One region of the Streptomyces sp. NPDC054786 genome, then DNA from elsewhere that is predicted to be linked to it. Evidence: riboswitches for the same ligand, from Rfam matches in the RefSeq annotation. Region 1 holds a riboswitch; each other region holds the start of a gene.
The links. Region 1 has a riboswitch for cyclic di-AMP ahead of ACWGI6_RS13480 (NlpC/P60 family protein). Riboswitches for the same ligand answer to the same signal wherever they lie in the genome.

Region 1 (4,608 bases):
AACATCAAGATCGGCATCAAGATGGCCGTTCTGGTGGTCATCCTGGCGCTGGTCTACGTCAAGCGGGACGAGGAGACGGTCGCCAAGCCGCTCTTCGGCGCGGTCGGTGCGCTGACGGTGGCGAACATCTTCATCGCCGTGCTCTGGACCTGAGCGGAGCGGCGTTCCGCCCGGGAACAGGGCTCCACGGGCCGGAAGAAGGTCCCCCCGTGGGCCGGGAAGGCCCCCTCCACGGCACACCGCGCGGTCATCGCACTCCGAATCCGGAGGCGACGGCCGCGCGGTGGCGTGTGGGGGGTGGCCGTGGGGGGTGGCCCGGGGGAGCGCGGCCGGGTCTCAGCCCGGGCGGACACTCCCGTAGATCGGCATGTAGTAGATGGACTCTTCCCGGACGTTGGCGCCCGGGTGCGGCGCGTGGATCATCTTGCCGCCGCCTATGTACATGCCCACGTGGCTGATGTCGTCGTAGAAGAAGACCAGGTCACCGGGCTTGAGGTCTTTGGTGGCGATCCGCTGGCCGACCTTGACCTGGTCCCAGGTGGTCCGCGGCAGACTGACACCGGCGGCCTTCCACGCGGCCTGCGTCAGGCCCGAGCAGTCGTAGGAGCTGGGGCCGGTCGCGCCCCAGACGTACGGCTTGCCCATCTGGGAGCGGGCGAAGGCGAGCGCCTTGTCGGCCTTGGCCGAGGTGGAACCGCCGGTCGAGCCACCGTCGTCCGCACCGCCGCCGGTCTGTCCGCCGGCCGAGCCGCCGGCGTCGTGCTGGCGCCGGCGCTCGCGCTCCTGCTGCTTGCGCGCCTCCTCCTCGGCCTTGCGCTTGGCCGCCGCTTCCTTCCGGCGCTCCAGCTCCGCGAGCCGCGCCTTCTCCTGGGCGGTCAGCCGGGAGAGCAGCTGCCGGGCCTCGGCCAGCTTTTGCTGCACGGACCGCTTGGACTCCTTGAGGGATGTCTGCGACGTCTGCAGCCGCTCCAGGCTGCGGGTCGCCTCGGCGCGCTGCCGGGCGGCCGCCGCCTGCTGCTCCTGGTAGTCGGTGACGGCCTGCTTCTGCCGGCCGGTCAGCCGCTCCATGAGGTGGCTGCGGTCGACGAACTGCTGCGGGTCCTTGGCGAGCATCAGCTGCGCCGTCGGGTTCATGCCGCCGGTGCGGTACTGCGCCGAGGCGAAGGTGCCCAACTGGCGCCGGGACTCGTTCATCTTCTCGGCACGCTTGGCGGCGGCGTCGAGCAGGCCGTCCACGGTGTGGCGCTGTGTGTCGGCGTGCTCCTTGGCGGCGTTGTACTTCTGGGTGGCCACCTCGGCCTGGCGGTAGAGGCCGTCGACCTTCTGCTTGACCTCTTCGACGGTGGGCTTGGGCGCCCGGGGGGCCGCGTCGGCGGACTGCGAGAGCAGCGTGGCCGAGGCGAGGGCGGCAGTGGTGAGCCCGACGGCCGTACGTCGGCCTCCGGGTGAGGCGAGAATGCTGGTGCGCGGCTTGCGATGCGACGCCAAGGCCGGCGACTCCTTCCGTGGACCGCCTACCGGGTTAGCTGTCGGGTTCGGGCGGTGTCGCTGACGGAAGGCTTGCCCTACGGTCCGGACGTCCGCTGGCGACGGCTGTCCGGATCGATTCACCCCGGTGGTGCTGGTGGGTCCCCGGCTCCGGGTGCCTGAGGGCAGGGCCGGACTCGGCGTGGGCGGCCCGTGCGGACGCTGTCGTCCACGGGGAGGCGGGCTGCCTGAGCGAGGACGTTAGCCAACTCGTGTGGCTCCTGTGAAGGCTGATGTTCGATATGCCCGAAACCTTTTCGTGACCTGAACGCGATGCGGGGTTGTTGTGGCAGATGTCGGATTCGGGTAGACGAGCCGCCGACCGATCTGTGCCGGTCCCGGCCACCTGACCTGCCGCGGTGCCACGCCTCGCCCCGCAAGCGGCCGACAATGGGCTACTCCGCGGCGGACTGTCAGTGCGGCGGCCTAGACTCGGTGGGCGATGAGCAGCCTCTTTGACGACAGTTTCCTGGCGGACCTCGGCCACAAGGGCGAGGAGCACCCGCCGCCCCCCGAGGACGAGCACGGTCCGGCCCCGGAGGAGATCCCCGCCGACCTCTTCGGCGGGAAGTTCGACGCGCCCCCGCCCAGAGAGGCGTACTACCGCGACGGCGCCGCCCGTCCCGCCCTCGACCCGGCGACGCTGCTGGAGGGGCTCAACGACGAGCAGAAGGCCGCCGTGGTGCACACCGGCGGCCCGCTGCTGATCGTCGCCGGCGCCGGCTCCGGCAAGACCCGGGTGCTCACCCACCGCATCGCGCATCTGCTCGCCGAGCGCCATGTCCACCCCGGCCAGATCCTCGCGATCACGTTCACGAACAAGGCCGCCGGCGAGATGAGGGAGCGCGTCGAGGAGCTCGTCGGCCCGCGGGCCAACGCCATGTGGGTCTCCACCTTCCACAGCGCCTGCGTCCGCATCCTGCGCCGCGAGTCCAAGAAGCTGGGCTTCACCTCTTCCTTCTCGATCTACGACGCCGCCGACTCCAAGCGCCTGATGGCCCTGGTCTGCCGCGATCTGGACCTGGACCCCAAGCGCTACCCGCCCAAGTCCTTCAGCGCGAAGATCTCCAACCTCAAGAACGAGCTCATCGACGAGGAGACCTTCGCCGGGACGGCGGCTGGGGGCGCCTCCCAGACGGAGTCTGGGGGAGGTTTCGAGAAGACCCTGGCCGAGGCGTACGCGATGTACCAGGCGCGGCTGCGCGAGGCCAACGCCCTGGACTTCGACGACATCATCATGACGACGGTCAATCTGCTCCAGGCCTTCCCGGATGTCGCCGAGCACTACCGCCGCCGCTTCCGCCATGTCCTCGTCGACGAGTACCAGGACACCAACCACGCCCAGTACACCCTCGTCCGCGAGCTGGTCGGCCCCGCCGAATCCGCCGCCGAGCTGTGCGTCGTCGGTGACGCCGACCAGTCGATCTACGCTTTCCGGGGTGCCACGATCCGCAACATCCTCCAGTTCGAGGAGGACTATCCGGACGCGACGACGATCCTGCTGGAGCAGAACTACCGCTCTTCGCAGACGATCCTGTCCGCCGCCAACGCGGTCATCGAGCGCAACGAGAACCGCCGCCCCAAGAACCTCTGGACGGACGCCGGCGCCGGCCCCAAGATCACCGGCTATGTCGCCGACACCGAGCACGATGAGGCGCAGTTCGTCGCCGACGAGATCGACCGGCTCACGGACGCCGGAGACGCCAAGGCCGGCGAGGTCGCCGTCTTCTACCGCACCAACGCCCAGTCCCGTGTCTTCGAAGAGATCTTCATCCGGGTCGGGCTGCCCTACAAGGTCGTCGGCGGGGTGCGCTTCTACGAGCGCAAGGAGGTCCGCGATGTCCTCGCGTATCTGCGGGTGCTCGCCAACCCCGAGGACACCGTCCCGCTCCGCCGCATCCTGAACGTCCCCAAGCGCGGGATCGGTGACCGCGCCGAGGCGATGATCGACGCCCTGTCGCTGCGCGAGAAGATCACCTTCCCGCAGGCGCTGCGCCGCGTCGAGGAGGCGTACGGCATGGCGGCCCGCTCCGCCAACGCCGTCAAGCGGTTCAACGTCCTCATGGAGGAGCTGCGCACCATCGTCGAGTCCGGTGCCGGCCCCGCCACGATCCTGGAAGCGGTTCTGGAGCGTACGGGCTACCTCGCCGAACTCCAGGCCTCCACCGACCCGCAGGACGAGACCCGGATCGAGAACCTCCAGGAACTCGCCGCCGTGGCCCTGGAGTTCGAGCAGGACCGTGGTGAGGCTGCGACATCGGGGGCTGATGCCCCGGGCCCCGGCACGCTCTCCGACTTCCTGGAGCAGGTCGCGCTGGTCGCCGACTCCGACCAGATTCCGGACGAGGACGAGGACGGCAGCGGCGTGATCACGCTCATGACGCTGCACACCGCCAAGGGCCTGGAATTCCCGACGGTCTTCCTGACCGGCCTGGAGGACGGCGTCTTCCCGCACATGCGCTCGCTCGGCCAGACCAAGGAGCTGGAGGAGGAGCGGCGGCTGGCCTATGTCGGCATCACCCGCGCCCGCGAGCGGCTCTATGTCACCCGCTCGACGATGCGCAGCGCCTGGGGCCAGCCCTCGTACAACCCGCCCTCCCGGTTCCTGGAGGAGATCCCGGTCGACTACGTGGACTGGAAGCGCACGGGCCCGGCGACGCCGTCCGCGTCGATGGGCGGTATGTCGGCGGGCAGCGGTGGCGGCGGCTTCGGCTCCATGCTGTCGTCGTCGCGCGCCAAGGGCCCGAGCGGCTTTGCGACCCGCCGCGCCGCGGACCGTCCGGTGGTCGCCCTGGCCATCGGTGACCGGGTCACCCACGACACCTTCGGGCTCGGCACGGTCGTCGGCGTCAAGGGCGGCGGAGACAACGCCGAGGCGACGATCGACTTCGGCGGCGAGAAGCCGAAGCGGCTGCTGCTGCGGTATGCGCCGGTGGAGAAGCTGTAACGGGGCCGAGCAGCCCCCGCGGGGGTGTCCCCCGGGGGCTGTGACGGGGAGGCGGCGGTCAGTTCGGGTTGAGGCCGTGGTCGCGCAGCCACGGCTGCGGGTCGACCGCCGCGCCGCCGCCGGGGCGCACCTCG
Region 2 (4,608 bases), on a different contig from region 1:
CATGCGTTCCGGGAACGGCCGACACCGGCGCCCCCGTCAAGCACCGGCCATCTTTGTCACGGCGGGAGTGACCGGCGCCGGTATTGCCCTGCCACTGCTCGGCGCGAGCGGTGCTCACGCCGCCGACACCGCCACCTGGGACAAGGTCGCCCAGTGTGAGAGCGGCGGCGTCTGGAGCGCGGCTTCGGGCAACGGCTACTACGGCGGGCTGCAGCTCACCCAGGAGATGTGGGACGACTACGGCGGCGCGGCCTATGCCTCGCGCCCCGACCTCGCCAGCCGCTCCCAGCAGATCGCGGTGGCCGAATCGATCCTCGACGACCGCGGCCCGGAGAACTGGTCGAGCTGCGCGGTGAGCGCCGGTCTGACCAAGGACGGGCGCGCGCCGGAGGTCGACCCGGGCAGCACCGCCACTCCCTCGCCCGCCCCGTCGGACGCCGACGGCTCCTCGGACCCCTGGGACCCGTCCGATGCGTCCGGCACGCACGACGGCTCGGACTCCGCCGGCACGCACGACGAGCCGGGCGACGAGTCGTCCGATCCGGCGCCCTCGCCCGATGCCCCGGGCTCCGCCGGCTCCGGCGACGCGTCCACCGACCCGGCGCCGTCCGACTCGGCGACGCCGGGCAAGGGGCACGACGACCCGTCGCAGTCCGCCGACCCGTCCGACGACGGCAGCCGCACGGACACGACCGGCACGCCGCAGGAGAAGCCCGCGAAGGGCAAGCACCGCGGTGGCTCGGGCGACGAGGGTGACGACGACGGCGGCAGGTCCGCCGGCCGGCATGCCTCACGCGGCGACGAGGCGCGCACCGGCCCGGCGGGCGACGGCGACTACACCGTGCGCCCGGGTGACACGCTGTCAGCCATCGCCTCGGCCCACCGGCTGCCCGGCGGCTGGCCCGCGCTCTACGACCACAACGAGGGCGTCGTCGGCTCCGACGCGGACCTGATCAAGCCGGGCCAACTGCTCGATCTCGGGCACTCCGCGGGGTAATTCGCCGCCCTTCGCCCGCTTTTGGGAAAGTGAGACAAGGCTCTCGTTGACCGTGGTGAACCCCGGTTCGTCCCGCCTCGGCAAACCGGGGTTCACCTGCGGGTATGTGACCCGCCCGTGATCAAAAACGGTCAACTTGGTTCAGATGGTGGGGTTTGAACCCCAAGGGGATTACTGCTTAACGTCAGGACCGCTCGCCAAAGCGGGCCCTTCGATCACACGCCGAATCCTGCCGGTGGTCGGAGGCAGTTGACGCGCAAGCGCCGAAGGCAGGAGCGGGGGACCCAAGGTAAGTGCCGGCCCCACCCGTGAAAGCGGGTCAACCGGCTTGGGGTGAAGCCACGTGCGCCACGCGCACGAGGCCGGGCGATTCTCACGGCCCGAACCCGACAGCTCACCTCGTAGGCGTCGGTGAGGAAACGAACGAACCATGCTGATCATCAAGGGCAAGCACCGTCGTCCGTCCAAGGCCGTCCGCGTCGCCACCCTCGCCGGCATCGCCGGCGCTGCCGTGGCCGTCCCGCTGATGGGCGCCACCTCCGCCTCCGCCGCCTCCGTCGCCACCTGGGACAAGGTCGCCCAGTGCGAGTCCGGCGGCAACTGGTCGATCAACACCGGTAACGGCTACTACGGTGGCCTGCAGTTCTCCAACTCCAGCTGGGCCGCCGCCGGCGGCACCCAGTACGCGGCGCGCGCCGACCTGGCCAGCAAGTCCCAGCAGATCGCCGCCGCCGAGAAGCTCCTCGCCATCCAGGGCCCGGGCGCCTGGTCCTGCGCCGGTGCCGGCAACCTGACCGCCGGTGGCCCCGCCGCCGACGTCGACACCTCGGGCTCCGCGCAGACCAAGTCCGCGCCCCAGAAGGACGAGGGCTCCGCCAAGACCGAGGCCAAGAAGGCCCCGGCCGCTCCCGAGCGGCACGCCTCGCGCTCCACCGAGCGCAAGTCCATGGGCCACGGCAACTACACCGTCAAGGCGGGCGACACCCTCGCCAAGATCGCCAAGGCGCACGGTGCCGACTGGAAGTCCGTCTACAAGGCCAACAAGTCGGTCATCGGCGGCAACCCGAACCTGATCTTCCCGGGCCAGAAGCTCAACGTCTGAGTCCACCCCTCAGCGGGAATCCGGCGGGCCCGAGCGGCGGGCCCCCTTCCTCGGTGAGACCGCCCCGCCCGGCGCGCCCTTCCCCCAGCGCGTCGCGGCGGGGCTTCTCGTTGCCCGGCCGCGCCCGGGTCGCACCCATGGCGGCCGCACACCGGTAACCGGTTCCGTTCCGCGTTTCTCCCGTTCGGCGAACAATGCGCCCAAACGTCCCGTGAACTGGGCTTTTGGGGAGCTTTCCGGGTCTTTCCATCCCACAGAGCGGGCCAAGGGCAAGCGGACGTGCCCGGGGCCGTTAGGCTCGTGCTGCAGACTCCAGACACCCACGAAGGAGACAACGTGCCGTCCATCGACGTCGTCGTAGCCCGCGAAATTCTCGACTCGCGAGGTAATCCCACGGTCGAGGTCGAGGTCGGCCTCGACGACGGCAGCACGGGCCGTGCCGCCGTGCCGTCCGGCGCCTCGACCGGCGCCTTCGAGGCCATCGAGCTTCGCGACGGCGACCCGAACCGCTACCTCGGCAAGGGTGTGGAGAAGGCCGTCCTGGCCGTCATCGAGCAGATCGGCCCGGAGCTCGTCGGCTACGACGCGACCGAGCAGCGGCTGATCGACCAGGCCATGTTCGACCTGGACGCCACCGACAACAAGGGCTCGCTCGGCGCCAACGCCATCCTCGGCGTCTCCCTCGCCGTCGCGCACGCCGCCTCCGAGGCCAGCGACCTCCCGCTGTTCCGCTACCTCGGTGGCCCGAACGCGCACGTCTTGCCCGTCCCGATGATGAACATCCTGAACGGCGGCTCGCACGCCGACTCCAATGTGGACATCCAGGAGTTCATGATCGCCCCGATCGGTGCGGAGTCCTTCTCCGAGGGGCTGCGCTGGGGCGCCGAGGTCTACCACACCCTGAAGAAGGTCCTGAAGGAGCGCGGTCTGTCCACGGGCCTCGGTGACGAGGGCGGCTTCGCCCCGAACCTGGGCTCCAACCGCGAGGCCCTCGACCTCATCCTGGAGGCCGTCAAGCAGGCCGGTTACGCCCCCGGCCAGGACATCGCGCTCGCGCTGGACGTCGCCGCCTCCGAGTTCTACAAGGACGGCAAGTACCAGTTCGAGGGCAAGGACCGCTCGGCCGCCGAGATGACCGAGTACTACGAGGAGCTGGTGGCGGCCTACCCGCTGGTCTCCATCGAGGACCCGCTGTACGAGGACGACTGGGCCGGCTGGAAGGTCATCACCGACAAGCTCGGCGCCAAGGTCCAGCTCGTCGGCGACGACCTGTTCGTCACCAACCCCGAGCGCCTCGCCCGCGGCATCGAGGAGGGCTCCGCCAACGCGCTGCTGGTGAAGGTCAACCAGATCGGCTCGCTGACCGAGACCCTGGACGCCGTCGAGCTGGCCCAGCGCAACGGCTTCAAGTGCATGATGTCGCACCGCTCCGGTGAGACCGAGGACGTCACCATCGCCGACCTCGCCGTCGCCACCAACTGCGGCCAGATCAAGACCGGTGCCCCGGCCCGCTCCGAGCGCGTCGCCAAGTACAACCAGCTGCTGCGCATCGAGGAGATCCTCGACGACGCCGCGGTCTACGCCGGCCGCTCCGCCTTCCCGCGGTTCCGTCACGGCAGCTGACCGCAGTGCGGCCCGCTGCCGGGCCGATCAGGGCAGCAGGGGCTAATCGGGCGAGACAACCGCCCAGCACCCCGTACGTCCCCGGCGACGGTCCCGTACCGTTGCCGGGGACGTACCTGCTTCAGCAGTCAGGCGTCAGCCAGTGAAGGGGAGACGACGTGCCCGCGGACCGGTTCTCGACCGCGACCCGACTCAAGGCGCTCGGCGAGCAGGCCGCCGCCCGCGTCTACCGAGCCCGCCCGCCCCGCCGCAACCGCCTCACCGGCCGCGCCGCCCTGCTGGCGCTGGTGATGTGCTCCCTGGTCGTCGCCCTCGCGTATCCGATAAGGCAGTACATCTCCCAGCGTTCTGACATCGCCGACCAGCGCCGCAAGGCCCAGGACGCCGGCGCCGCACTGGACCGGCTGCGCGAGCAGAAGGCCCGCTGGCAGGACCCGGACTACGTACGCCAGCAAGCCCGCCGGCATCTGCACTACGTCATGCCGGGCGAGACCGGATACATCGTCCAGGACGGCTCCGGCACCGGCTCCGCACCGAAGGGGCCGCAAGCGGCGCAGCGCCCCTGGTACGAGAATCTGTGGGACACCGTCGACGCGGCCGACAAGCGGTAGCCGCGCCCTGCCCGTACCACCGCCGGGCCGCAGCCCGTACTGTCGGCGACGGCCCGTCCCGCCGCCACCTCACCACTCACCTCACCGAAAGCGCACATGGACACCCCCCCGCCCCAGACCGAGCCCACCGAGCCCACCGACGCGGACATCGCCGCCTTCCGGGAACAGCTCGGCCGCCCGCCGCGCGGCCTGCGCGCCATCGCGCACCGCTGCCCCTGCGGGCAGCCGGATGTCGTCGAGACGGCGCCGCGCCTGGAGGACGGCACGCCCTTCCC
Region 3 (4,608 bases), on a different contig from region 1:
CAACCGGCCTCGTCGGCGGCTACGCCGTAGCCCGCTGGACCAAGAAGCGGCCGCTTGGTGGGGTGGCGCTCGCCGCGGGCGGAGTGGTGGCGGCCAGGGGATGGCAGCAGAAGGCGGGGAATGCGACGGCGGCGGTGCTGGGTGGGGCGTACGTGGCCGCCTTTGCCGGGTCGCATCCGTTGGCCAAGAAGATCGGGGCCTGGCCTGCGGTGTGCGCGGTGGCGGGTGGGGTTGCCGTGACGTCGTGGGTGGTGGTTGACCGCCGTCAGGTGTGACGGCACGGGTATGACGGACCGCGCCACCCGGGTGTGACGGCACAGGTATGACGTTCCGCGCCACCCGGGTGTGACGGCAGCAAGTGGGGGTGGCGCGCCACCACAACCGCCCCACCCCACCACCCTGTTGAGGTGTCGGTTACGCCGACGCCTCGCTCAGCAGTGTCAGTTCCGTCTCCGTCAGGGTCAGGTCCCCCACCGCCAGCAGCGCCGGCAGCTGGGCCACCGTCCGGGCGCTGGCGAGGGGAGCCACGACGGTGGGCTGGGCGGCGAGCCAGGCGAGGGCGACGGTGGCCACCTCGGCCTCGTGGGCGGTGGCGACGGTGTCGAGGGCCTGGAGGACGCGCAGGCCGCGGTCGGTGGTCAGATGCCGGGCGGCGGCGCCGGAGCGGGCGCTTTCGGTGGCGGTGCCCGGACGATACTTGCCGGTCAGGAAGCCGGAGGCGAGGGCGTAGTACGGGACAGCGGCGACGCCGTGGCGGGCGGCGACGTCGGCGAGTTCGCCCTCGTAGGTGTCGCGGGAGACCAGGTTGTAGTGGGGCTGGAGGGCGACGTAGCGGGCCAGACCCTCGCGGGCGGAGAAGGCCAGGGACTCCTCCAGGCGCGTCGCTGAGATGTTGGACGCGGCGATCTCGCGGACCTTGCCGGCCCGCACGAGGTCGTCGAGCGCGGTGAGCAACTCCCCGACCTCGACCGATTCGTCGTCGTAGTGGGTGTAGTAGAGGTCGATGTAGTCGGTGCGGAGACGGGTGAGGGACTCGTCGACCGCGGACTTGATGGTGGCGGCGGACAGGCCCTTGTAGTCCGGGTGGGCACCGACCTTGGTGGCGATGACGACATCGGAGCGATTGCCGCGGGAGGACAGCCAGTTGCCGAGGACCGTCTCGGATTCGCCGCCCTTGTTGCCGGGGACCCAGGCCGAGTAGACGTCGGCGGTGTCGATGAAGTTGCCACCGCCCGCCAGGTAGGCGTCGAGCACGGCGAAGGATTCGGCTTCGTCGGCCGTCCAGCCGAAGACATTGCCGCCGAGGGACAGCGAGGAGACGGAGAGCGAGCCGAGGGGCCTGCGGTTTCGGGGGGTGTGTGTGGCGGTCATGCGTGGTTGCAGCGTTGGGGGGCGGGGAGTTATTCCTCCCGCTCCCCCCAACAGCAACCCCGTCAGAAGTTCACACGTTGATGCCGTGGTCGCGCAGCCACGGCATGGGGTCGATCGGGTCGCCGGCGGGGCGCACCTCCAGGTGGAGGTGGGGGCCGGTGACATTGCCGGTGGCGCCGACCCGGCCGATGACATCGCCCGTGGTGACCTTGCCGGAGGTCTTCACCATCGAGGACAGATGGCAGAACCAGAGTTCGGTGCCGTCGTCGAGGGTGAGGACGATGCGGTAGCCGTACGAGCCGGCCCAGCCGGCCTGGGTGATGGTGCCGGAGTGCACTGCCTTGATGGGAGTGCCGGTCGGCGCGGCGAAGTCCTGTCCGGTGTGGTCCGCGGCCCAGCGGTCGCCGGCCTGGCCGAAGCCGGCGGTGAGGGTGAACGAGGAGACCGGGGCGATGAAGTTCTTCGCCAGCTTGGCGAGGCGGGCGGCCTCCGCCTTTTGCCGGGCCGCTTCTTCGGCCTCGCGCTTGGCCTCCATCTCGGCCGCCTTCTTGGCTGCTGCGGCCTTTTCGGCCGACTTCTGGTGAGCGGCGGCTTCGTTCTCGGCCTTCTGGAATGCGGAGTGTTCGGCGGCCTCGCGGGACTCCTGATCGGCTGCGCCCTGCTGCGCGTCGGCCTGCTGGAGGATGCGGCTGCGCAGCGCCTCGGCGGCGCCCGTGTCCGAGTCCGTCCCGGCGGCCCGGGTGAGGGGCCCGGAGGCCGCCGCGGCCGCATCGCCCGTGGCGGCGCCCTCGGCCGCGGTGGAGTCCGCGCCCGAGTCGGATATGAGGTCACCGATGCCGGGGAGCGACTTGGCGTCCGGCAGCTTGCCGGCGAGCTCGTCGGCCATGCCGCCGACGTCGGGCATCGAGATCGGCACCGCGGGGCGGCCCTCGGCCGACGCCATTCCGCCGGCACCGACGGCCGCGATGACGCCGACGCCCAGGACCGTGCCGCCGCGGGCGAGTCCGCCGCGCTGCTTGGCCACCCGGTGCTTGCCGCGGACGGAGCGGACGGAATCCTCGGTGGGATTCCATTCCTCCCACGGTCCGTCGTTGATGGTGTCCGCATCACCGGGGCCCGGGAAGGCACCTCGGTCATCGAGGTCGTAGGCGGACGGACCCTCGGGGGCAGGCCTGTTGGACGCCACGGGGGCGCTCTCCTTTCCTTCCTTCTCGCCTACCGGGTTAGCTGACGGGTTCGGAGCAGGAAGGTCTCCTACGGGCGCCCCCTGGCGGAGGGCGTCCGATTCACCCCAAGGAAGTGGTTCCCCGGTTCCCTTGGTGCAGTTCGAGGTGCTGGAGGTGCGTGAAAAGCGCGTGCGGGATTCGGCGTCGGCGCGCGGTGCCGCCTCTTGCGACGGCTGGGACGACCGCGCTGCGTTATCGGACAGTAATAGAGATCGCAGCCGGATTCCAAGCCTTCCCGGGAATTCATCACGGCCCCACAACAGCTTTGGCGTGGACTTTTTCGGCCACCACGGCCACAAATCGGGCGAGTTGGCCGCCCACGCCTAAACGATCTCGCGTGGATTGTGTGCCAGTTGTTATGCGGAGGGGTGCCCCTCGGTTACGGAACGTGAGAGCAGTAACGTCGGATCATGGCCGTCAACGTCGGGAACACCGGGAACGTCGAGAGCGCTGCCGCCGGCGCCTGGGAGGTGGCGGAGCGGTACGGGGACTTCTCCTGGCGTCGGGCACGGGGGTGGTCCGCGGCGCACGAGGAGCTGAGCGCGCGGATCAGCCAGGACCAGGAGCTCTGCGATCTGCTGTCGGGGTCGCTGCCGGCCGGCGGCAAACAGCAGCCGGACCTTCTGCTCGCCGCCGTCCGCTATCTCGACGGCCCGCACGCCGAGCTGGGGCCGCGCGGTGAAATGGCGTACGGCCGCTGGCGCGAGTGGACGATCCGGCACTGGGACGAGGTGCGCGCGGTGATCATGCAGCGCTCGCCCCGGACCGATGAGCCGGCCCACTGCGCGACGCTGCTGCCGCTGCTCGCCCGCCTGCCGCAGCCGCTGGCGCTGCTGGAGGTCGGCGCGTCGGCGGGGCTGGGTCTGCATCCCGACCGCTATCGCTACCGGTACGAGGACGAGGACAACGAAGCGGAGGGCGCGGGCAGGGGTGACCTCCCGGGAGACGCCCTCCGGGGCGACACCCTCCGGGCCGAGGCAGGGGCACCGGAGAGCCCGCTCGTATTGAGGTGCCGTACGGGATGGACGGCCGACGAGCTGCCCGGCCCGATGCCCCGGATCGTCTGGCGGGCCGGTATCGGCCTCGATCCGCTCGACCCGGTTGCCGAACCGGACGATCTGCGCTGGCTGCAGGCGCTCGTATGGCCGGGCGACGCGGAGCGGGCGGCCCGGCTGTCCGCGGCCGTCGAGGCGGTGCGGCCGGCGCCGCGGCCGCGGATGGTGCGCGGCGATCTGCTCGACGAGCTGCCCGCGCTCGCCGCCGAGGCGCCGCCCGGGGCGACGCTGGTCATCTTCCACAGCGCCGTGCTGAGCGGCCTCCCGCCCGTCCGCCGCGAGGAGTTCGCGCGTCTCGTACGGTCGCTGCTGCGCGGACGGCCCGGCGGCGGGCACTGGCTCTCCCACGAGCACCACTCCGTCCTGCCCTGGATCACCGCGCCGGCGCATCGCTCACCGCACCCGGACGATGCGCTGATGCTGACCCTCGCCCTGGACGAGCGCCCGGTCGCGCTCACCGGTCCGCACGGGGAGAGCCTGCACCGGCTGCCGGGGACGGAGGGCGCGGCGGGAGGCGTGGCAGGGGGCTGAGCGGACGCCCGCGCGCTCCCGGGCTCCCCGTCCCCCGGCGCCCTGCGCGTCCCTCCCCTACGCCCCCATCGGCCGCTGCACCGCCAACAGCGCCATATCGTCGGCCGGTGCGCCGCCGGTATGCCGTGCGACATCCTCGACGAGGGCGTCCAGGAGGGCGTCCGGGCCCGGGAAACGACGGCCGCGCAGTCTGCCCGACGGGTGGTAGAAGCGGCCCAGCAGGTCCCTGGCCTCGGTCACCCCGTCGGTGAAGAACAGCAGCAGGGCGCCGGCCGGGAAGAACGTCTCGTCCGACCGGTCCGGCCAGCTCGCCACCTCGCTCATTCCCAGGGGCAGCGCCGGCACCGCGGGCACCAGCTCGCGCAGCCCGCCGTCCGGGGTGAGCAGCAGCGGGGACGGGTGGCCGCGGTTGAGCACCCGCAGAA

Region 2: linked by a shared signal. The riboswitch ahead of ACWGI6_RS25235 (transglycosylase family protein) and the one ahead of ACWGI6_RS13480 (NlpC/P60 family protein) in region 1 are both predicted to bind cyclic di-AMP.
Region 3: linked by a shared signal. The riboswitch ahead of ACWGI6_RS09150 (M23 family metallopeptidase) and the one ahead of ACWGI6_RS13480 (NlpC/P60 family protein) in region 1 are both predicted to bind cyclic di-AMP.

The regions. Positions count from the first base shown of each region.
Region 1 is NZ_JBSHAW010000013.1:96,259-100,866, forward strand. It holds gene ACWGI6_RS13475 (hypothetical protein) at 1-153, shown strand, start outside; gene ACWGI6_RS13480 (NlpC/P60 family protein) at 337-1,488, opposite strand; cyclic di-AMP (ydaO/yuaA leader) riboswitch at 1,497-1,680, opposite strand; gene pcrA (DNA helicase PcrA) at 1,970-4,474, shown strand; gene ACWGI6_RS13490 (peptidoglycan DD-metalloendopeptidase family protein) at 4,533-4,608, opposite strand, start outside.
Region 2 is NZ_JBSHAW010000031.1:30,695-35,302, forward strand. It holds gene ACWGI6_RS25230 (transglycosylase family protein) at 2-997, shown strand; cyclic di-AMP (ydaO/yuaA leader) riboswitch at 1,249-1,420, shown strand; gene ACWGI6_RS25235 (transglycosylase family protein) at 1,428-2,099, shown strand; gene eno (phosphopyruvate hydratase) at 2,436-3,722, shown strand; gene ACWGI6_RS25245 (FtsB family cell division protein) at 3,881-4,333, shown strand; gene ACWGI6_RS25250 (DUF501 domain-containing protein) at 4,430-4,608, shown strand, end outside.
Region 3 is NZ_JBSHAW010000008.1:40,971-45,578, forward strand. It holds gene ACWGI6_RS09140 (hypothetical protein) at 1-275, shown strand, start outside; gene ACWGI6_RS09145 (aldo/keto reductase) at 415-1,371, opposite strand; gene ACWGI6_RS09150 (M23 family metallopeptidase) at 1,442-2,557, opposite strand; cyclic di-AMP (ydaO/yuaA leader) riboswitch at 2,569-2,715, opposite strand; gene ACWGI6_RS09155 (DUF2332 family protein) at 3,008-4,183, shown strand; gene ACWGI6_RS09160 (PP2C family protein-serine/threonine phosphatase) at 4,241-4,608, opposite strand, start outside.